DNA from 4 places in the Streptomyces sp. NPDC051133 genome. Region 2 is predicted to be linked to each of the others. Evidence: riboswitches for the same ligand, from Rfam matches in the RefSeq annotation. Region 2 holds a riboswitch; each other region holds the start of a gene.
What was found. Region 2 has a riboswitch for cobalamin ahead of AB0N17_RS00640 (CbtB-domain containing protein). Riboswitches for the same ligand answer to the same signal wherever they lie in the genome.
Positions count from the first base shown of each region.

Region 1: another riboswitch for cobalamin. It lies ahead of AB0N17_RS02260 (HoxN/HupN/NixA family nickel/cobalt transporter); the one in region 2 lies ahead of AB0N17_RS00640 (CbtB-domain containing protein).
Region 3: another riboswitch for cobalamin. It lies ahead of metE (5-methyltetrahydropteroyltriglutamate--homocysteine S-methyltransferase); the one in region 2 lies ahead of AB0N17_RS00640 (CbtB-domain containing protein).
Region 4: another riboswitch for cobalamin. It lies ahead of AB0N17_RS23915 (cobalamin biosynthesis protein); the one in region 2 lies ahead of AB0N17_RS00640 (CbtB-domain containing protein).

Region 1 covers NZ_JBFBBK010000002.1:21,494-27,021, forward strand. The annotation lists partial or broken gene AB0N17_RS02245 (citrate/2-methylcitrate synthase) at 1-41, opposite strand, end outside; gene AB0N17_RS02250 (hypothetical protein) at 207-380, opposite strand; gene AB0N17_RS02255 (metalloregulator ArsR/SmtB family transcription factor) at 494-898, opposite strand; cobalamin riboswitch at 978-1,168, shown strand; gene AB0N17_RS02260 (HoxN/HupN/NixA family nickel/cobalt transporter) at 1,195-2,304, shown strand; partial or broken gene AB0N17_RS02265 (Fe-Mn family superoxide dismutase) at 2,470-2,730, opposite strand; partial or broken gene cbiT (precorrin-6Y C5,15-methyltransferase (decarboxylating) subunit CbiT) at 2,723-3,205, opposite strand; gene tsaD (tRNA (adenosine(37)-N6)-threonylcarbamoyltransferase complex transferase subunit TsaD) at 3,306-4,355, shown strand; gene AB0N17_RS02280 (GNAT family N-acetyltransferase) at 4,355-4,927, shown strand; gene AB0N17_RS02285 (antibiotic biosynthesis monooxygenase) at 4,986-5,255, shown strand; gene AB0N17_RS02290 (allantoin permease) at 5,414-5,528, shown strand, end outside.
Region 2 covers NZ_JBFBBK010000001.1:128,424-133,951, forward strand. The annotation lists gene AB0N17_RS00625 (FGGY family carbohydrate kinase) at 1-109, opposite strand, end outside; gene AB0N17_RS00630 (FGGY-family carbohydrate kinase) at 111-1,691, opposite strand; cobalamin riboswitch at 2,037-2,160, shown strand; gene AB0N17_RS00635 ((2Fe-2S) ferredoxin domain-containing protein) at 2,255-2,620, shown strand; cobalamin riboswitch at 2,674-2,815, shown strand; gene AB0N17_RS00640 (CbtB-domain containing protein) at 2,852-3,073, shown strand; gene AB0N17_RS00645 (CbtA family protein) at 3,095-3,847, shown strand; gene AB0N17_RS00650 (hypothetical protein) at 3,948-4,238, shown strand; gene AB0N17_RS00655 (histidine phosphatase family protein) at 4,257-4,847, opposite strand; partial or broken gene AB0N17_RS00660 (HoxN/HupN/NixA family nickel/cobalt transporter) at 4,927-5,127, opposite strand; gene AB0N17_RS00665 (GntR family transcriptional regulator) at 5,260-5,528, shown strand, end outside.
Region 3 covers NZ_JBFBBK010000002.1:14,830-20,357, reverse strand. The annotation lists gene metE (5-methyltetrahydropteroyltriglutamate--homocysteine S-methyltransferase) at 1-1,379, opposite strand, end outside; cobalamin riboswitch at 1,545-1,768, opposite strand; gene AB0N17_RS02235 (3-hydroxybutyryl-CoA dehydrogenase) at 1,957-2,805, opposite strand; gene AB0N17_RS02230 (aldehyde dehydrogenase family protein) at 3,319-4,842, opposite strand; gene AB0N17_RS02225 (GAF domain-containing protein) at 4,921-5,528, opposite strand, start outside.
Region 4 covers NZ_JBFBBK010000023.1:98,477-104,004, reverse strand. The annotation lists gene AB0N17_RS23930 (lysozyme) at 1-243, shown strand, start outside; gene AB0N17_RS23925 (inorganic phosphate transporter) at 388-1,638, shown strand; gene AB0N17_RS23920 (hypothetical protein) at 1,674-1,901, shown strand; cobalamin riboswitch at 2,029-2,172, shown strand; gene AB0N17_RS23915 (cobalamin biosynthesis protein) at 2,273-3,217, shown strand; gene AB0N17_RS23910 (cobyric acid synthase) at 3,214-4,746, shown strand; gene cobN (cobaltochelatase subunit CobN) at 4,743-5,528, shown strand, end outside.

The sequences.
Region 1 (5,528 bases), on a different contig from region 2:
ACAAAGTTCGGCGTGAAGACAGGGACGTCGAAGCCCACCAGGTCCCTGCCGGGGCGGTCCGCGCCGCCTGAGGCGTCATGGCGCGGCGCGCCACGTGAGCCTGGAAGTGTGACCAGGTGGGGCTGGTCGTTGTGCGCGGCGAAGTCGTACATGCCCACGACGTCGGGGTGGTTGAGCCGGGCCGCGATCTGCGCCTCCAGGCGGAATCACTCGGTGTCTTCCGCCTCCTCGGCATGCAGCAGTTTGACCACCACGGCCCGCCCGAGGAGTTGGTCGCAGTCCCGCCACACCTCGCCCGGAAACTGGCGGCCAAGGAATGCGGCGGCACCCGAATCACACGCCCCCATTCCGTACGGAAAAGTGCCCTGCCGCGTGAACATTTAGGCAAGTGCCTGCGGTGAGCGTTTGGGAACATCGAACTGCTCGGTCAGGCCAGAAAGCACGGAAGGCCCCGGCAGGAACACGGGAGTGCCGGTTGCGGATCCCCTCACTGTCACCCTGTGTCGCTTCCTCGTCCTGACAGTGCGCCGTCGACGCTCACCCCCTCGTGTGACGCGCAGTGTTTCAGCAAAGCGGAGATCCGGTCGTCGACGAGACGGTAGCGCACGATCCGGCCGTCCTTCTCACCCTGGACGATGCCTGCGGCCCGCAGCAGACGCAGCGCCTGGGACACGGCGGTGTCCCGCATACCGGTGGCAACGGCGAGGTCGGAGACGGCGATGGGGCCCGCCTCGTGGAGGGCCAGCAGCAGGGAGAGGCGCCCAGGATCCGAGAGCAGGGAGAAACGGTCGGCCCAGGCGCGTACCCGCTCGGGCTCGCCGACGGCCGCGATGGCGTCGCAGACCCGATGGCCGTCGATGGTCCGCTGCCCTGCACGTTCCGCGGGGACGAGATGCATGCGCTCATCATCGCAGTCACCGGCCCCCGTCTCCATACCTGATCAGTTGTGCAACCTTGCAGCCACCGGCTGCCGCCTTCTAGGGTGGGCGGGCCGTGGTGTTCGGGAAGACCGGTGACAGCCCCTCAAGGGCTCAGTCCGGAGCGGCCCTCGCCACTGTGATCGGGGAGTTCCCGCCCCATGCGTTGCCACTGGCCTCACGGCCGGGAAGGCAGGGGCGGGCGCGATGACCCGTCAGCCAGGAGACCGGCCACGGCAGCACGAAGCTGATCCACGAGGTGTTGGAGCGTGACCGTATGACCGTGTCCCCAGGCGTGCCCGAAACCGCCGCCGCCCCTTCCTTCCGCTGGCGCCGCGAGGACACCGTCCGCACCGCCGGCCTGCTGGCCGTGATCGTCGCTCTGCACGTGGCCGCCTTCGGAATCCTGTTCCTGCTCGTGGTGCCGCACCACTACGAGGTCGGTACCAAGGCGTTCGGGGTGGGCCTCGGCATCACGGCCTACACCCTCGGTATGCGGCACGCCTTCGACGCGGACCACATAGCCGCGATCGACAACACCACCCGCAAGCTGATGGCCGACGGCAAGCGGCCCGTCTCGGTGGGCTTCTGGTTCGCCCTCGGCCATTCCAGCGTGGTGGTCGCCATGGCCGCGCTGGTCGCCGGCGGCGCCAAGCTCGCCGGCACCCTGATGAACGACGGCTCCAGCACCCACCAAGTCCTCGGCACCGTGGGCACCACCGTCTCCGGCGGCTTCCTGTACCTGATCGCCGCCCTCAACCTGGTCGCCCTGCTCGGCATCGCCCGCGTCTTCAAGGCCATGCGCGCCGGGCAGTACGACGAGGCGGAGTTGGAAGCCCACCTCGACTCGCGCGGCTTCATGAACCGCCTCCTGGGCCGCCTCACCAAGTCCATCCGCCGCCCCGGCCAGATGTTCCCGCTCGGCTTCCTCTTCGGCATCGGCTTCGACACCACCACCGAGGTCCTGCTCCTCGCCCTGGCCGGGAACGGCGCCGCGGCCGGCCTGCCCTGGTACGCGATCCTGTGCCTGCCCCTCCTCTTCGCCGCCGGCATGAGCCTGTTCGACACCCTCGACGGCACCTTCATGAACTTCGCCTACCAGTGGGCCTTCTCCAACCCCGTGCGGAAGGTCTTCTACAACCTCACCATCACCGGCCTGTCCATCGCGGTGGCCTTCTTCGTCGGCACCATCGAACTGGTCGGGGTGCTGCACGACAAACTGGGACTGAACGACGACGTCTCCGGCTGGATCGCGGACCTGAACCTGGACAACGTGGGCTACGTCATCGTCGGCCTGTTCGTGGTCGTCTGGGCCGCGGCCATCGGCTACTGGCGCCTGGCGAAGGTCGAGGAGCGCTGGAGCGCCCGCACCGCCGACACCGGCTGACGGCACAGCCGCAAACCGGCCGGCCGACGGACCCCGGTTCACTACTGCACCGACAGCAGAAAGGCTCCCGCGAGCATGTCCTCGCGGGAGCCTTCCGTTGTGCCGCCTGCCTGTGAAAGGTGAGAAGACGATCACGAGGCAGGACGCTTTGAGTGCTCTACGGCGTCACGGCTTGAGCAGCAGGCTGTCGCCGCGCTCCTTGGCGGCGGCGTAGCGCTTGGCCACGTCCTGCCAGTTGACCACCTGCCACATGGCCTCGATGAAGTCCACCTTCTGGTTCTTGTACTGCAGGTAGAAGGCGTGCTCCCAGGCGTCGAAGACCAGGATGGGCGTGGAGCCCTGGCCGACGTTGCCCTGGTGGTCGTAGACCTCTTCGACGATGAGGCGGCCGCTCAGCGGCTCGTAGGCGAGCACACCCCATCCGGCCGCCGACCGGCAGCGTGACCCAGCAGGCAGCTGGCAGACCGGGCGCGGTGAGCCCGCCACAGATGAACACGGTGTCTGGCGCCGGGAGTTCGGTCAGCACGGCAGGTGCCGTGCCAGTGACGACGGGGAGCCCGGGCACGCCCAGTCGCTCGGCGTTCCGCACGATCCACTCCGCACGCACCGGGCCCCGCTCGACGGTGAGCGCCCGGCAAGACGGCTGCGTGCGCAGCCACTCGATCGCGATCGATCCCGATCCCCCGCCGATGTCCCACAACAGCTCGCCCGGCACGGCTGCGAGCACGCCCAGCGTGGCGGCCCGGACATGCCGCCTGGTGAGCTGCCCGTCTTGCTCGTACGCGCCATCGGGCTGCCCGGGAACGGCGCCGAGCCGGGGCCGGTCGGTGTCCGGTGCGCGGCGGACCTCGGCGGCGACGACGTCGAGGGGATCCCCGGGCCGGTGCGACCAGTCGTCGGCAGCACCTGGCTCCGACCAGCATCTTCGCGCCCAGGTGCACAACGCGGAGCCTTATTGCACACTATTCGCAATAACTTATCCATCGCAGACAGAGGTGAGTATGAGCTCTCCCGTCGTGCTCGGAATCGAGTCGTCCTGCGACGAGACCGGCGCGGGACTCGTCCAGGACGGGCGGCTGCTCGGTCACGCAGTGGCGTCGAGCATGGACGAACACGCCCGCTACGGCGGCGTCGTACCGGAGATCGCGGCCCGGGCGCACGTCCATGCGGTCCGGCCCGTGGTCCAGCGCGCCCTGGACGAGGCCGGACTGCGGCTGACCGACATCGGCGCGGTGGCGGTGACCACCGGGCCCGGCCTGTCCGGCGCGCTCCAGGTCGGCCTGGCCGGGGCGAAGGGGCTGGCCTACGCCCTGGGCGTCCCGCTCTACGGCGTCCACCACCTCGCCGGCCACGTCGCCGCCGACACCCTCGAACACGGCCCGCTACCCCACCCCTGCATGGTGCTGATCGTCTCCGGCGGCCACACCTCTCTGCTCCTCGTCCAGGACCTCGCCCGCGACCCGATCACCCATCTCGGCGACACCCTCGACGACGCCGCCGGTGAGTGCTTCGACAAGGTCGCGCGCGTCTTCGGACTGCCGTACCCCGGTGGCCCGGCCATCGATCGGGCAGCGCGCGCGGGGGATCCGTACGCTGTCCCCTTCCCCCGCCCCCTGCCGGGCTCGTACGACTTCTCCTTCTCCGGGCTGAAGACGGCGGCGGCGCGCTGGGCCGAGAGTCACACGGGCGCCGAGCTGCCGGTCGCGGACGGGGCCGCGTCCCTTCAGGAGGCGGTCGCGGACGTGCTGACCCGCAAGTCGGTCGCGGCCTGCGTCGAGCACGGAGTGGGCACCCTGGTCGTGGTCGGCGGGGTCGCCGCCAACTCGCGTGTCCGCTCGCTGGCCGAGGAGCGGTGCCGTGCCGCGGACATCGAGCTGCGCGTACCCCCGCTGCGGCTGTGCACGGACAACGGCGCGATGATCGCCGCCGTCGGCGACCTCCTCGTACGGGCCGGAGCCGAACCGGCACCCCTGGACCTGTCCATCGACCCCTCGGCACCCCTGGAGTACGCCGCCCTTCATCCCACGGCCAGGACGGCGGTGGCCGCCTGATGACTGCGGACATCCACGTCTTCCGCGACGAGCACCTGCTGGAGCACTCCGACGCCCTGCGCTCCCTCTACGCCGACGCCTTCTGCGCCCCGCCCTGGAACGAGGGCCAGGAGCGGGCCGACGCGTTTCTCATCCGGCTGGCGGACAACGTCAGGCGCCCCGGCTTCACAGCAGCGCTCGCCTTCACGGGATCGGACGTCGTCGGCTTCACCACCGCCTGGACGACCATGGCTCCCTTCCCCACCGACCGCTGCTACCCCCAGGCCGCCGCCGGCCTGGGCCCGGAGCGCACCAGGGAGTGGCTGTGCGGAGCCCGCGAGATCGACGAACTCGCCGTCTGCCCCGCAGCACGCGGCACGGGCCTGGCCGACGCGTTGCTGGAGGCGGTCACCGCGGACGCTCCCGAGGGCCGCTCCTGGCTGCTCACCTCGGTGCGGTCCCCCAGGGCCATGGCCTTCTATCGCCGCCACGGCTGGACCCAGGCCACCCACCCTTCCCCCGAAGGCATAGGCACTGCCGTCTTCCTCGGCCCGCGCCATCCGGCGCGCGCCCTCGCCGCCTTGCCTCCGTAGACCTTCACGTCCATCCCGGGGGGCGTACCTCCGCCACTCGAAGTGAGAGGACAGCTCCATGACCGTTACGCCACACATCGACACCGCCCGCCCCGTGGCAACCCTCATCAACGTCTTCACCGTCTCCCCCGACCGCCAGCCCGAACTGATCGACCTGCTCGCCCGCGCCACGGAGGAAACGATGAAGCACCAACCCGGCTTCATCTGCGCCAACTTCCACGCCTCCCAGGACGGCGAACATCAGCCCACCGCCGCTGAGTCCGAGACCACGAGACGGCAGGTGAGTTCTCGGAAACGTCGCGTTCACGACGGCGGGAACCGACGGTAACAACCGCTTTCTAGCGTGACCGGCCGTGGGATCAGAACCGTATAAACGGCCGCACGCGACGCATGACGGTCCGTCGGCTCCCCCGTCCTGCCGATGACGCCAAGCGGGGCTCTTCCCCACCTCGAAGCACCCGCACAGGCACCATCGGGAGGCGCAACGTGAGTACCACCGAGTCACGGCTCACATCGACAGGCACGGCGAAAGCCACCGACGAACAAGCGGTCAAGGAGACACTGGAGGACTACACCCTCCGGTTCGCTCCGCGCAGTTACC
Region 2 (5,528 bases):
AGGCGGCGCCCAGCAGCCGGCCGGTGCCGTCGACCGCGACCGCGCGGGCGCTCTGGGTGCCGAGATCGAGTCCGAGGTGGACGGCGTCGGGTGACAGCGCGTCAGACATGCTAGGCCTGCGGGGCAGGGGCGTCGGCGGCGGCCGGTACGGCGGCGGGGGCGGCGGGCGGCGCCGCGGACGCGGACCCGGGGTCGGGAACGGGGGCGGAAGCGGGTGCGGGGGACCAGCCCAGGGAGCGGGCGGTGTCGCGCCAGGTGAGGTACGTGTCGTAGAGGCCGTCGTAGAACGCGGCCCGTTCGGCGTCCGGCTCCCAGCCGGAGCGCATCCGGACGTACCGTTCGGCGGCGCCGCGCATACCGCTCTCCGCGCCGGTGAGGACGAGACCGGTGAGGAACGCGCCCTTGGCGCCCAGCTCGGTGTCGGCGCTGCGGGCCGTCGGCACACCGGTGACGTCGGCGATCAGCCGGCACCAGGCGTCGCTGGCGGAGCCGCCCCCGCACAGGCGCAGTTCGTGCACGTCGGTCCGGGACGCCGCCAGACAGTCGCGGACGACCAGGGACAGCCCCTCGAAGACGGCGCGGGCGACATGGGCGGGGGTGTGGTCGAGGGACAGGCCCCAGAAGACACCCCGGGCGTGCGGGTCGAGGAACGGGGCGCGCTCCCCGGCGGGCGAGAGGTACGGCAGGAACGCCACTCCCCCCGCGCCCGGTTCGGTGCCGAAGGCGAGCCTGCCGAGGGCGGCGGGGTCCTCGACGGACAGGGTGCGGCAGGCCCAGTCGAGGACCTCGGTGCCGGAGAGGGTGGGGAAGGCGCGCAGGACGCGATCGCGGCCGCGGTAGGCGATGTTGATGCCGCACGGCTCGCCGCCGGTGTCCGGTTCCCGGGTGACGATCTCGGTGCACAGGGTGGTGCCGAGGATGGCGCACGCCTGCCCGGGAGCGACGGCCCCGGCGCCGCGGGCGGTGGCGGCGATGTCGTAGGGGGCCATGACGACGGGCAGCCCGGCGGGCAGGCCGAGTTCGGCGGCGGCGTGCCGGGTGATGTCGGCGATGCGCTCGTGTTCGCCGAGGATGCGCGGCAGCAGCGGCTCGGCCCACCTCATCGCGAAGAGGTCGAGGATCTCCGGGTCGTAGGCGCCGGTGGCGTGGTCGAGGAAGGGCGCCGAGGCGTCGGACTCGTCGACGGCGGTGACCCCGGTGAGCTTCAGGAACAGCCAGCCGGCCGCCGTCAGCGCGGTACGGGAGCGCCGCAGCCGCTCCGGGTCGTGCCCGGCGAGCCAGCTGAGCACCGCGTTGGGCATGCCGCTGCAGGTGAGCGAGCCGTTGCGGCGGAACGCCCGCTCCAGGACGCCGTCGGCCTCCCAGCGGGTGAGCAGGTCGCCGGCCCGCCCGTCGGACCACAGGACCGCCGGGCCGGTGGGACGGCCGTCACCGTCCACGAGCCAGCAGCCGTCGCCCTGGGCCGTGAAGCTCATCAGCCACACGGGGTCGTGGGCACCGAGCCGGTCCAGGACGCCGCGCACGGTGCGGACGACCCCGTTCCACACCGCGTCCATGTCCTGCTCCGCCCATCCGGGACGGGGGCGCAGCACCTCGGTGCCGACGCGGGAGACCGCCAACTCCTTGCCCCGGTCGTCGAACACCACGGATTTGATGACCGAGGTTCCGACGTCGATGGTGAGAACCGACATGACTGCACCACCTGCCCTTCACCAAGGCCCGCGCCCGGCCCGGACCTTTTCGTCCGACCGGACCGGCCACGTGCGGCTCGCAGAAATCAGGGAATCGCGCACCGCGGGCGACGTCAATCGCCCCCGGGACTCGTCCCACGGCCGGCCCCGCACCGCCGACCAGCAGCCAATCGGCCACACTTGGCGCCGGCCTCGTCGCGCACCCGCGCACCGTCACGGCACCCGGCCCCGCCCCCGGCGAGGCGACCGCCGAACTCCGCCACGGCGACGCCTCCCTCCTCCGGCCGATCCGGGCCCACCCCGCCGGATGAGATGATGACCGGCGACATCAGGCGACGGCGGTCCGAGGAAGCCGGTGAGAATCCGGCGCGGTCCCGCCACTGTGACCGGTGAGCGCGTTCAGCAGGCCACCGCCCGGCACCGGGTGGGGGAGGGCGGGGCGAGAGCGGACCCGGGAGCCAGGAGACTCACGCGGTCGCCTCCTCGCGCGACACCGGGGCGGATCTCCCCGGAAAGAGGGGAGCGGCGCCGTGCCCGAGAGGCCCACGGAGCAGACATCGGGCATGCCCGCGAAGGACGCCGGACCGGCGCCGAGCCGGGTCGTCGTGTGCCGGGACTGCTGCTGCGGAAGTCCCAAGCTGCCCGGCGTCGACCACGCGGCGCAGACCGCGCGGCTGCGGGCGGAGGTGCCGGTGCGCATCTCGGAGTGCCTCGACGTGTGCGACCAGGCCAACGTCATCGTCGTCCAGCCGTCCGCCGCCGGCCGGGCCGCCGGTGCGCGGCCGGTCTGGCTCGGACTCGTCAACGATCCGGACGCGACCGAGGACATCGTCACCTGGGTGCGTGCCGGCGGCCCGGGCGTGGCTCCCCGGCCCGACATCCTCGACCTGTACGCCTTCACCCCGCCGCGGCGCACGGCGCGTTCCTGAGGCGGCCCGGCCGGAGACGAAGATCACGGCAGGCGGAGGCGGCCTTGGCCGCGCCCGCCTGCCGCGGTACGGTCTGTCCGATATCGACGACGGCGAGACGGAAGCCGGTGGGAATCCGGCACGGTCGCGCCACTGTGTGCAAGCCCCCTCGGGCGGCTTGTGAGTCAGACCCGTGGCCGTCGTCCTGTGCACCACCGAGTTGGGACGCGAACTCCCAGAGGAGGTTCTGCCATGGCGCAGACCGTCGCTCAGCCGACACCCACCACTCCCGCCATCCCCGCCAAGCTGCCGCTGAAGGCGATTGCTCCCTGGGCGGTCTTCTTCGGCGTCCTGATGCTCGTCCTGCTCTACTTCGTCGGCGCCGAGCAGGGCGCCACCTCCGTGTTCAACGGCACGGACGTCCACGAATGGGTGCACGACGCCCGCCACCTGCTCGGCTTCCCCTGCCACTGACGCGAGGGACGCCGCGCGCCCATGAACTCCGCAACGGTAAGAAACCTCCTCGTGCGGGGCATGCTCGCCGGCCTTGCCGCCGGCGTGCTCGCCCTCGTCGTCGCCTATCTCCTCGGTGAGCCGAGCGTCGACAAGGCGATCGCCTTCGAGGACGCCCACTCCCACGAGCACGAGATGGAGGTCGTCTCCCGCTCCCTGCAGTCCACGGCGGGCCTCGCCACCGGCGTCCTCGTGTACGGGGTCGCCTTCGGCGGCATCGCCGCGCTCGCGTACTGCTTCGCGCTCGGCAGGGTCGGCCGGTTCGGCCCGCGGGCGACCGCGCTGCTGCTGTCCGGCTGCGCGCTGCTCGCCGTGTACGTCGTGCCGTTCCTGAAGTACCCGGCCAATCCGCCGTCGGTCGGCGAACCCGACACCATCGGCGAACGGACCACCCTGTACTTCCTGATGATGCTGCTCAGCGTCCTCCTCGCGGTCGCAGCGACCATCCTGGGCAAGCGCCTGGCGCCCGGCCTGGGCAACTGGTGGGCGACGGTCGTCGCGGTGGCCGCCTTCGCCGTCGTCATCGGCCTGGCCTACGAGTTCCTGCCCGTCATCAACGAGGTGCCCAAGGACTTCCCGGCCGCCCTGCTGTGGCGGTTCCGGCTGTCCGCACTGGCCATCCAGTCCGCCCTGTGGGGCGGATTCGGCCTGCTCTTCGGTGAGTTGGCGGAGCGGAAGCTCAACCCCAAGCCGGCGACGGCCCCGTCCGGCCGGACGGTTCCCGCCTCGAACTGACGGTTTCGGGACACCCGAGGGCCCTTCGGAACCATCCGGGGGCCCTCCGGCATTCTCCCGGCGAGCCGAGGAGCCGAGGAGCCGAGGAGCGGAGGACCGAGTGGCCAGACATCTCCAGCCCCGCCGCATCACCCTCGCGGGCCGTGAGGCGCTCGCCCTGACCGCCGAGGAGTACGAGCAGCTGATCGCCGACCGCCGGCAGATCGGCGGCCAGAGCGCCCGGGTGCGGGTGCTCGCCCAGCAGGCCAAGCGGACCGAACGGCTCCTCCAGGAGCTGGAGACGCTCGTCCACGACGCGGCGGACTGCCACGGGCCGGACGGCGAGGGCGGCAGGTGTCCGCGCTGCGCGCCGGCCGCGCTGCTGCGCCGGCACCGGGACGCGGCCTCTTGAACCGCCCCCGCCCCGCTCTCAGTCCGCCGAGGCGGTGTCCGACCGCGGCAGGGGCCGCCCCAGCCGCAGATTCCACCGGCCGGCCCGGCCGCTGAGTTCCGTGGCCGTCAACGGCGCCACGTCGAGCCGCCAGAAGGAGGCCGGGGGCAGACCCAGGACATGCACGACCGCGGCCCGTACGACCTCCGGCTCGACCACGGCGACCGTACGCCCGTCCGTGTCCTGCACGGTGGCGAGCCAGCGCCCGACCCGCTCGCACACGTCCCGCACCGACTCGCCGCCGTGTGCCGCCCAGCCGGGGTCGGCGAGCCAGCGGCCCACCGCCTCCGGCTCCGCCGCCCCCACCTCCTCCAGCGTGCGGCCCCGCCAGCGGCCCACGTCCAGGCCCGCCAGATCCGGCGCCGGCACGCCGTCGAGGCCGAGCGCGGCCGCCGTCTCCCGGCAGCGCACACCGGGGGACACGACCGCGCGCGCCGGTGCGCTCAGCGGCCCGGCGGCCGCGCGGGCGCGCGCCGCGCCGATCTCGTCGATCGAGTCGCCGTCGTAGAAGCGGGCCTGCCGCAGCGACGGGCTCGTCGCGGGCGAGACGAAGGTGACGCGACTGGTCACGTGACTGCTCCTTGCACCAGGGGTTCCGGCCGTGCCCGACCTCACTCCATCCTCTCCGCGAGCAGCCCGTCGCGGACACGCGGACAGCGGTGCCGACGAAGAAGGCCACCGCGATGGACAGGCCGGTGAGGGTGAGGTTGTAGAAGACCTTGCGGACCGGGTTGGAGAACGCCCACTGGTAGGCGAAGTTCATGAAGGTGCCGTCGAGGGTGTCGAACAGGCTCATGCCGGCGGCGAAGAGGAGGGGCAGGCACAGGATCGCGTACCAGGGCAGTCCGGCGTGCCCTCGGCGGCGGCGGACCGGCGGACCGGCGGACCGGCCGGTACTCGCCTCGTACGGCCACGGGATCCCGTGCGGAAATACTGGTCCAACCAGTTGACCAGTCGGCCCGGCGCGCCCACTCTGTTCGCCATGAACCAGCGACTCATCCGGCGCGAGGCGGTCTCCGACCAGCTCTTCGCCCTGCTGCGCGACAGGATCCTCGGCGGTGAACTGCCGCCCGGTGCCGCGCTGACGGCCGAACGGGACCTGGCGGCCGAGTTCGGGGTGAACCGGCATGCCGTCCGTGAGGCCGTCAAGCGGCTCCAGCAGGCGCGGCTGGTCGAGGTCAGCCACGGCGGCCGCACGCTCGTCCTGGACTGGCGGCACACCGCCGGCCTCGACCTCGCCATGGGCATCGC
Region 3 (5,528 bases), on a different contig from region 2:
GCGCGGGCCGTGCGCAGTTCGTCCGTCTGCGGGAAGGAGCCGATCGTAGTCGTCGGCAGCAGCGGCAGCCCGAGGCGGGCGCGCTGGGCGGTGGTCCGCTCGGCGTACGGCTGGGACCGGCGGGCGTCGGCCTCGGTGGCGGCGGCTGCACGGGCACGGACGGCTGGGTCGTGCGTGATGGGGGAGTTCGCGCGGGAGGCCAGATCGGCTCGGTTCGCGGCCAGCTCCGCGGCGATGGCGTCGGTGCCGTGCGCGAGGCCCTGGGCGAGGGTGACGATCTCACGCGTCTTCTGCTTCGCGAAGGCCAGCCAGCGAAGGATCTGTGGCTCGATGCCGCGTTCCATGGCAGCGTCGAGGGGGACGTGCAGCAGGGAGCAAGAAGCGGACACGTCGACCCGGTCGGCAAGACCGAGCAGAGTGCCGAGCGTGGAGAGGGACTTCTCCAGGTCGTTCACCCAGATGTTGCGGCCGTTGACGACACCCGCGACCAGGCGCTTGCCGGGCAGCCCGCCGACGGCCGCGAGCGCGTCCAGGTTGGCGGCGGCGGCCTCGGTGAAGTCCAGGACCAGCCCCTCCACCGGAGCCTTGGCGAGCACCGGCAGCGCGTCACCCAGGCGGTCGAAGTAGGAGGCGACCAACAGCTTGGGACGGTCGGTCAGGGCGCCGAGGTCACGGTAGGCACGTTCGGCGGCACTCAGCTCGGCCGGCGTACGGTCCTGGACCAGGGCGGGCTCGTCGACCTGCACCCATTCCGCGCCGGCCGCGCGCAGATCGACGAGGACCTCGGCGTACACCGGAAGGAGCCGGTCGAGGAGGACGAGGGGGTCGAAGCCGGCGGCCACGCCTGGCGCGGCCTTGGCCAGCAGGAGGTAGGTGATGGGTCCGACGAGGACGGGCCGGGCGGTCAGGCCCAAGGAGAGGGCCTCCTTGAACTCGCCGACCTGCTTGGTCGAGTTCGCGGTGAACACCGTGTCCGGGCCCAACTCCGGCACCAGATAGTGGTAGTTCGTGTCGAACCACTTCGTCATCTCAAGCGGCGCCACGTCCTTGGTGCCGCGCGCCATGGCGAAGTACCCGTCCAGCGCGTCCGCGGCGACGGCGGCCCGATGGCGGGCGGGGACCGCACCGACCATGACGGTGGTGTCGAGCACGTGGTCGTAGTACGAGAAGTCACCGGTCGGCACTTCGTCGATGCCGGCTTCGGCCAGCTGCTGCCAGTTCGTCCGGCGCAGGTTGGTGGCGGCGGCTCGTAGGGCGTCGGCGGTGACGCTGCCCTTCCAGTAGCCCTCGATCGCCTTCTTCAGTTCCCGGTTCTGACCCTGGCGGGGGTAGCCGTACACGGTGGCCCGTGCTGCCGCGGCTGCGGACTTCGCTGTCACGGAGATCTCCTTCGCGAGATGAATCCCTGAGATCCCGGAGACGGGACGAGAGCGCGAAGGGGTGACGAACCTGACAGGAATGACCTGGCGCGGCAAGGCACGGTCGTCCGTCTGGTGTGTACGCCGACCCGCCCTCGAGGTCACCGGGATGTCCGCGCACGAGTGCTTCGAGCGCGGGCAGTTGGCAGGTCTTCGGACTCGCGGGCACGTCCTCACCGAGGAGGACACCTACTGGCCGTCGCTTCCCAGGCCCAGTACGTCGGGCCCAGTGCGTATGACGGCGGTCGTTCCCGCTCACCGCTGCGGGGCAGTCCCGGATTCCCACCGGGTTCCCTCTTGCGACGCATCCCGCCTGGCGGACGGGGCGAACCAGCTGCTCCGGTCAGCGTACGGGGTACTGCGTTCGAGGAACGCGCTACGTCCACCATCCGGATGGTGAAGTGGGAATCTCGACGCCAGGAACGCCACGGGGCGGGAAGCGCCCGCACTCACGCTTCCCGCCCTTCCCCTGAGTCGCCGTGCGGGACCCTCAACCCGCCGGCGGTACGGGCCCCTCAGCCCGCGTCGTACCAGGTCCTCAGCCCTGGTCGTAGGTGTGGAATCCCCTGCCGGTCTTCCGGCCGAGCAGTCCTGCCTCCACCATCCGGTGGAGCAGCGGCGGTGGCGCGTACAGCGGCTCGCGGAACTCGTCGTAGAGGGACTCGGCGATCGAGGCGACGGTGTCCAGTCCGATCAGGTCTGCGAGCTTCAGTGGGCCCATCGGGTGAGCGCAGCCCAGCTCCGTGCCGGTGTCGATGTCGGCGGCCGTGGCGAAGCCGGACTCGGCCATTCGGATCGCGGACAGCAGGTAGGGGATGAGCAGCGCGTTGACGACGAAGCCGGCCCGGTCCTGGGACCGGATCACGGTCTTGCCGAGCACACGGGCCGCGAAGTCCTCGACCGCGGAGGTCGTGCCGGCCGACGTGTGCAGCGAGGTCACGACCTCCACCAGCGGCAGCACGGGGACGGGGTTGAAGAAGTGCAGTCCCACGACCCGGTCCGCGCGGCTCGTGGCCATGCCGAGCCGCATGACCGGGAGGGATGAGGTGTTGGTGGCGAGAACCGCGGCGGGATCCTCGACGATCTTGTCGAGGGCGGCGAACACCTCGGCCTTGGCATCCGTGTTCTCGACAACGGCTTCGACGACCAGCTGCCGGTCGGCCAGGTCCTCCAGATCACCGGTGAAGACCAAACGGGCGAAGGCGTCCCGCGCGGCGGCATCCTCCAGCTTGCCGCGCCGTACGGCGCGGTCGAGTGACGCCGACACCCGATCCCGTGCGGCGCGGGCCGCCACCGCGTCCACCTCGCACACCACGGTGTCGAGCCCTGCCCGTGCGCAGACCTCGGCGATGCCGGCGCCCATCTGACCGCCGCCCACGACGGCCACAGGCCAGATTGACTTGCGATTATGGCAGGTTGGCGTTCCTGCCACGTGTTTCCGATGACCCACCACGTCGGTGTGCCGCGATTGAACCGGTCGCGAAGAGCCACTGAACTGCGGTTGTGTGTGCGCTCACCGTGCGGTGCGGACGTTCAGTAGGTGGGCCGTAAGGGCTCCAGTGCCCGAGGAAGGGTTTCAGGTCGTCGGCTCGTGGCTTGGGGGATGTCGGGCAGCCGGGGCGGTGTGTTCAATGGGTCGCGGCGCTCAACGGTGGCCGCTGCCCAGCTGAGAACTGCTGGCTGTTCGGGCGCCGCTGCCGAGTATCGGCGGGTCGCTGCGCTCGTGAGCGGACGGCTCCTGGAGCGATGTCTTTCGGCGCTATTGGTCCGCGACTGGTCCGGCGGGAACTCTCTCGGATGCCAGTCGGTAACGCGACGAACCCAATTGATTACAGCAGGTACCTACCGGGTCTGGTTGCCTGGAGCCCAATGTTGCCTCCAGGCAAACCGACTTCAGGCTCTAGAAGAACCCGAGCTTCTGAGGACTGTATGAAACTAGAATGTTCTTCGTCTGCTGGTAGTGCTCCAGCATCATCTTGTGCGTCTCGCGGCCGATGCCGGACTGCTTGTAGCCTCCGAACGCCGCGTGCGCGGGGTAGGCGTGATAGCAGTTGGTCCACACCCGGCCCGCCTGGATCGCGCGTCCCGCGCGGTAGGCGGTGTTGGCGTCCCGGGTCCACACGCCCGCGCCGAGGCCGTACAGCGTGTCGTTGGCGATCTTGATCGCGTCGTCGAAGTCGTCGAACGAAGCCACCGAGACGACCGGCCCGAAGATCTCCTCCTGGAAGATCCGCATCCGGTTGTCGCCCTCGAAGACGGTCGGCTGGACGTAGTAGCCGCCCTTCAGCTCGCCGTCGTGCTCGATGCGCTCCCCGCCCGTGAGGACCCTCGCGCCCTCCTGCCGGCCGATGTCCAGGTAGGACAGGATCTTCTCCAGCTGGTCGTTGGAGGCCTGGGCGCCGATCATCGTGTCGGTGTCCAGCGGGTGGCCCGGCTTGATCTGCCGGGTGCGCTCGACCGCCGCCTCGAGGAACTCCGTGTAGTGGCCCCGCTGGACCAGCGCCCGGGACGGGCAGGTGCACACCTCGCCCTGGTTGAGCGCGAACATGGTGAAGCCCTCGAGCGCCTTGTCGCGGAAGTCGTCGTCGTGCGCCCACACGTCGTCGAAGAAGATGTTCGGGGACTTGCCGCCGAGTTCGAGGGTGACCGGCTTGATGTTCTCCGAGGCGTACTGCATGATCAGCCGCCCCGTAGTGGTCTCACCGGTGAACGCCACCTTCGCCACCCGCGGACTGGACGCCAGCGGCTTGCCCGCCTCGACCCCGAAGCCGTTGACGATGTTCACGACACCCGGCGGCAGCAGGTCCGCGATCAGGCTCATCCAGTAGTGGATGGACGCCGGGGTCTGCTCCGCGGGCTTGAGGACGACCGCGTTGCCCGCGGCGAGCGCCGGCGCCAGCTTCCACGCCGCCATGAGGATCGGGAAGTTCCACGGGATGATCTGCGCGACGACCCCCAGCGGCTCGTGGAAGTGGTACGCCACCGTGTCGTCGTCGATCTCGCCCAGCGACCCCTCCTGCGCCCGGATCGCCCCCGCGAAGTAGCGGAAGTGGTCGATCGCCAGCGGGATGTCCGCCGCCAGCGTCTCCCGCACCGGTTTGCCGTTCTCCCAGCTCTCCGCGACCGCGAGGGCTTCGAGGTTGGCCTCCATCCGGTCGGCGATCCTGCGCAGGACGTCACTGCGCTCCGTCACCGACGTACGGCCCCACCCCGGGGCGGCCTCGTGCGCCGCGTCCAGCGCCCGCTCGACGTCCTCCGCGGTACCGCGCGCGATCTCCGTGAACGGCTGCCCGTTGACCGGCGACGGATTCTCGAAGTACTGCCCGCGCGTCGGCGGCACGTACGCACCGCCGATGAAGTGGTCGTAGCGCGCCTGGTAGGAGACGATCGCGCCCTCGGTGCCCGGCGCCGCGTAACGAGTCATGCTGGTCTGCCTCCCGGTGCAGCGCTGCCCGCCGTTGGGCAGCTCTCGCCCGGGAGGCTAGGCAGGCGGACGTTGCACCTACGTTGCGCCGCAGGTCCGCCCCGGTGCCCGGCCGGCCGGCGCGGTCAGTTCGGCCTCGAGCGCGGTGAGCCGGGCCCGCACCGGCGCGGTGGGCCGCACCGCGGCCAGCGCCCGCCACACCTCCAGGTCGTCCTCCCCCCAGGACGCGTGCGCCCAGTCCGCCAGCAGGTCCGGGTCGCGGTGCGCGATCAGTGCCGTGCGCAGCCCGTCGGCGAGACGGTCCCGCAGCCGCACGATCGCCGGGGCCTGCGACCCGGGCAGCAGCGGCCCGGTGTACGCCTCCGTGGCGGCGGTGAGCGCGCCCGCCTCCAGCCGCCGCTCCACCACGGTGGCGTCCGACTCGACCGCCACCGCGAGCCGGTACGGCCGTGAAGCGAGCAGCCCCGGACCCAGCAGCCTGCGCAGCCGGACCAGTTCGGCGCGCAGCGTCACGGGCGTCACCGACTCGTCCGCGTACAGCGCGCACAGCAACTCGTCACCGGTGAGCCCCTCGGGATGCCGGGACAGCAGCACGAGGATCTCGCTGTGGCGGCGTCCGAGCCGGATCCGGCGTCCGTCCAGGACGAGTTCCGCCTCGTGCCGGCCCAGCGCGCTCAGCAGCGGTG
Region 4 (5,528 bases), on a different contig from region 2:
CGCCGCCCGGTGATCTACACGTCGACCCGGTGGTGGCGGCTGTGCACCGGCGACAGCCACGCCTTCGCCACGACCCACCCCCTGTGGATCGCCCGGCACGGCACCTCGCGGCCGGGGAAGCTGCCCGGCGGCTGGCGGCACTGGACGTTCTGGCAGTACGACACCGACGGCGGCCTGCCGGGTGACCAGAATCTCTTCCGCGGGTCGGCGAGCCGGCTGCGCGCCTTCGCGCGCGGCCGGTAACCCAAGGGGCGCTTGGGCCGCCCGGGACAAGCGGAACCTCACCCACGCGTTGCCGACACCACGATGCCCGTCCCAGTTCATCTTCCGTTCACCCAGGTTGCCTACGTTCAACCAGCCAACGACCTCGAACGATTGCCTGGGTAAATGGAAAGCTTCTCGCTGATCCTCGCGATTGTGGTGGTAACCGCACTCGCGTTTGATTTCACGAACGGTTTCCACGACACCGCCAACGCGATGGCCACCACCATCTCGACGGGCGCCCTGAAGCCCAAGATCGCGGTGGTCATGTCCGCCGCTCTCAATCTGGTGGGCGCCTTCCTCTCCGTGGAGGTCGCCAACACGATCTCCAAGGGTCTCGTCGACGAGACCGGCATCCGTCCCGAGGTCATCTTCGCCGCCCTGGTCGGCGCGATCCTCTGGAACCTGCTGACCTGGCTGGTGGGCCTGCCCTCCAGCTCCTCGCACGCCCTGATGGGCGGTCTGATCGGCGCCACCGTCGCCTCGGCCGGCTTCGGTGCCGTGCACGGCGACGTGCTGGTCACCAAGGTGCTGCTGCCGGCGGTCGCCGCGCCGGTCGTGGCGGGCGTCGCCTCGATGCTGGCCACCCGCTTCTCCTACGGCATCGGCGGCAAGGCCGAGGGCGAGGCCACCCGCAAGGGCTACCGCGCCGGCCAGATCGCCTCCGCCGGACTGGTCTCCCTGGCCCACGGCACCAACGACGCCCAGAAGACGATGGGCATCATCACCCTCGCGCTGATCGCGGGCGGCGCCATCGCCCCGGGCTCCAACCCTCCCACCTGGGTGATCCTCTCCGCCGGCCTGGCCATCGCGCTCGGCACCTACATCGGCGGCTGGCGCATCATCCGCACGATGGGCACGGGCCTGACCGAGCTGGAGCCGCGCCAGGGCTTCGCCGCCCAGACCAGCGCCGCGACCGCCATCCTCGCCTCCTCCCACCTCGGCTTCTCCCTCTCCACCACGCACGTCGTCTCCGGCTCGGTGATGGGCGCGGGCCTCGGCCGCAAGGGCGGGGTGGTCCGCTGGTCCACCGCGACCCGCATGGCCGTCGCCTGGGTGCTCACCCTCCCGGCCGCCGCGCTGGTCGGCGCGGGCGCCGAGTCGGTCACCGACCTCGGTGACTGGGGCACCGCCGTCGTCGCCGTCTTCCTGGTCGCCGCGAGCGCCGCGATCTGGAAGATCTCCCGGCGCGAGGTCGTCGACCACACCAACGTCGTCGCCGGCTCCGAGGAGCCGGCCGGCGTGGTGACCACCGCCATCGCCGCGGTGACCCCGCCCCCCGCGGGCCAGATCACCGAGGACCTGAAGGCCACGATCGCGGCTCCGGCCCCCGCCGAGCCCGCGGCCCCGGCCGTCCCGCCGGCCGCCACCGTATGACCCCGGTCACCCCGGTTACTGAAGGAAGCATCCCCATGAAGATCGACTGGGCGGCCCTCGGCTCCGTCTTCGGCGTCAGCCTCGCCTTCACGGTGGGCCTGGTGGCGCTGTTCACCCTCGGCATCAACGGTCTGGCGAGGCGTGAGAAGGCCGCCGCCCAGGGCGACTCCGCCGCCCTCGCCGTCACCGGCGCCTACGTCTGCTTCGCGGCCTGCGCGGCTGCGGTGGCGTACGGCATGTACCTGATCGTGGCCAAGGCCTGATCCGGAATCACCAAGGCTCCCCTCCGTCGCCGCGGAGGGGAGCCTTTGCCATGCCCAAGGGCCCCGGGAGCCCCACTGTGTGGGGATCGGCACACTCTCCCCGTCCAGGTCAACGGCAAGTTGACGACCCTTCCGGGGGCGTGGTGGACTGCCCACGCCATGTACGGCGGCAGAAGAGGAAGCCGGTGCGAATCCGGCGCGGTCCCGCCACTGTCACCGGGGAAGAACCCCCCGGGAGCCAGGAACTCTCACCGCCGAATCTCGTCGAACCAGGGCGCGGACACCCTGAGTGAGGACCTGTATCGCCATGCTCGGCTGCCGTTCGAGGACCACCACCAGGCACGTTCCTGTTCCCACGGCCGGCTGAGCCGATGGGTGCCGATCGCTCCTACGCGTACGGCGCCGCCGCCGGCCTTCTCGGTGACCTGCTCCTCGGCGATCCGCGCCGCGGGCATCCGGTGGCCGTGTTCGGACGGGCGGCCGCGGCCGTGGAACGCGCGTTGTGGCACGACCACCGCGGCTGGGGTGCGCTGCACACCGCCGTGTGCGCCGGTGGCGCCGTCGCCCTCGGCGCGGTGGCCGCACGCGTCGTACGCCCCTCCCCCGCCGCCTCCGCCGCGCTGACCGCCGCGGCCACCTGGGCCGTCGTCGGCGGCACCTCGCTGGCCCGCGAGGCCCGCACGATCGGCCGCGCCCTGGAGGCCGGGGACGTCGAGGCCGCCCGGGCCCGGCTGCCGCACCTGTGCGGCCGGGACCCGCAGGCACTGGACGCCGACGGCATCGCCCGGGCCGTGGTCGAGTCCGTCGCCGAGAACACCTCCGACGCCGTCGTGGGCGCCCTGGTGTGGGGTGCCGTGGCGGGGGTGCCCGGGCTGCTCGGGTTCCGCGCCGTCAACACCCTGGACGCGATGGTCGGTCACAAGTCGCCCCGCCACCGGCGCTACGGCTGGGCCTCCGCGCGCCTGGACGACGTCGCCGGCTGGCCGGGGGCCCGGCTGACCGCCGTGCTCGCCGTCCTCGCCGGTCCCGATCCGCGCGGTGCCGTGCGGGCCTGGCGGGACGACGCGGCCCGGCACCCGAGCCCCAACGCCGGGCCCGTCGAGGCGTCGTTCGCGGGGGCGCTCGGGGTGCGGCTGGGCGGCACGTTGTCGTACGGCGGCCGGGTCGAGCACCGCCCGGTCCTGGGCGGGGCGGCCGGACGCGCCGTCCGGGCCACCGACATCGACCGGGCCGTACGGCTCTCCCGCCGCGTCGGCCTGCTCGCGCTCGGCGTCACCGTCGCCGCGCGCCGACTCGTGAAGGGACGTGGGAAGTGAACGGGGGTCTCCTCGTCGCCGGCACCACCTCCGACGCCGGCAAGAGCGTCGTGACGGCCGGGATCTGCCGGTGGCTGGTGCGCCAGGGCGTGAAGGTCGCGCCGTTCAAGGCGCAGAACATGTCGCTGAACTCCTTCGTGACCCGGGAGGGCGCGGAGATCGGGCGGGCCCAGGCCATGCAGGCCCAGGCGTGCCGGATCGAGCCGACCGCGCTGATGAACCCGGTGCTGCTCAAGCCGGGCGGCGAGCAGAGCAGCCAGGTGGTGCTGCTGGGCAGGCCGGTGGGCGAGATGAGCGCGCGTGGTTACCACGGCGGGGGCCAACAGCGGCTGCTGAGCACGGTGCTGGACTGCCTGGCCGAGTTGCGGGGCACGTATGACGCGGTGATCTGTGAGGGGGCGGGCTCGCCGGCGGAGATCAATCTGCGCCGGACGGACATCGTGAACATGGGGATCGCGCGGAACGCGCGGCTGCCCGTGCTGGTGGTGGGGGACATCGACCGCGGGGGCGTCTTCGCGTCCTTCTTCGGCACGGTCGCCCTGCTCTCCCCCGAGGACCAGGAGCTGATCGCCGGATTCCTGGTGAACAAGTTCCGCGGCGACGTCTCCCTGCTGGAGCCGGGCCTGGAGATGCTGCACGGCCTCACCGGGCGGCGCGCCTACGGCGTCCTGCCGTTCCGGCACGGCCTCGGCATCGACGAGGAGGACGGGCTGCGTGTCTCGCTGCGCGGCACGGTCCGCGAGTCCACCGTGGCTCCCCCGGTCGGCGCGGACGTGCTGCGGGTGGCCGTGTGCGCGATCCCGCTGATGTCCAACTTCACCGACGTGGACGCGCTGGCCGCCGAACCCGGGGTCGTGGTGCGGTTCGTGGACCGCCCGGAGGAGCTGGCGGACGCCGACCTGGCCGTCGTACCGGGCACCCGCGGCACCGTACGGGCGCTCCAGTGGCTGCGCGAGCGGGGCCTCGCCGACGCGCTCGTGCGGCGGGCCGCCGAAGGGCGGCCGGTCCTCGGCATCTGCGGTGGTTTCCAGATCCTCGGCGAGCACATCGAGGACGAGGTCGAGTCCCGCGCCGGCGCGGTCGACGGGCTCGGGGTGCTGCCCGTGCGGGTGCGGTTCGCCCGTGAGAAGACCCTCACCCGGCCGGTGGGCGAGGCCCTCGGCGAGCCGGTCGAGGGGTACGAGATCCACCACGGGGTCGCCGAAGTGACGGGCGGCGACGGGTTCATCTCCGATGACAAAGGACACAGCCTGGACGGCTGCCGGGTGGGCCAGACCTGGGGCACCCACTGGCACGGTTCGCTGGAGTCGGACGGCTTCCGGCGGGCCTTCCTGCGCGAGGTGGCCGCCGCCGCGGGCCGCCGCTTCGTGCCCGCGCCGGACACCTCCTTCGCCGCGCTGCGCGAGGAGCAGCTCGACCGGCTCGGCGACCTGATCGAACAGCACGCGGACACGGACGCGCTCTGGCGGCTCATCGAGTCGGGCGCGCCGCAAGGACTGCCTTTCATCCCACCGGGAGCGCCCGCATGAGCACAGTGTTGTTGTTGTCGACCGCCGACACGGATCTGCTGGCGGCCCGGGCCTCCGGCGCGGACTACCGGATCGGCAACCCGACCCGGGTGGACGTCGCCGGGGAGCTGCCGGGCCTGCTCGACGGCGCGGACCTCGCCGTCGTACGGCTGCTGGGCGGCAAGCGCGCCTGGGAGGAGGGGCTGGCCGCGCTGAAGGCCGCCGGGATCCCCACCGTGCTGCTGGGCGGCGAGGCCGTGCCGGACGCCGAGCTGATGGCCGAGTCGTCCGTGCCGGCCGGTGTGGTGGCGGAGGCGCTGAAGTACCTGGTCGAGGGCGGTCCCGCCAACCTGCTGGAGCTGTCCCGGTTCCTGTCGGACACCGTGCTGCTGACCGGCGAGGGGTTCGAGGAGCCGCGGAAGATGCCGGAGTTCGGCGTCCACGGCTCGTACGAGGTCCGGGACGGCCGGCCGACCGTGGGCGTGCTCTTCTACCGGGCGCACGAGCTGAGCGGCAACACCGCGTTCGTGGACACCCTGTGCGCGGCGGTCGAGGCGAAGGGCGCCAACGCCCTGCCCGTGTACTGCGGTTCGCTGCGCGGCGCGGACGCCGGGCTGTACGAGCTGCTGGGGAAGGCCGACGTGCTGGTCGCCACCGTGCTCGCGGCCGGCGGCACCCACGCCTCGCAGGCCTCGGCGGGCGGTGACGAGGAGTCCTGGGACATCGGCGCGCTGGCCGACCTGAACGTCCCGGTGCTGCAGGGGCTCTGTCTCACCTCCTCACGGGCCGCCTGGGAGGAGTCG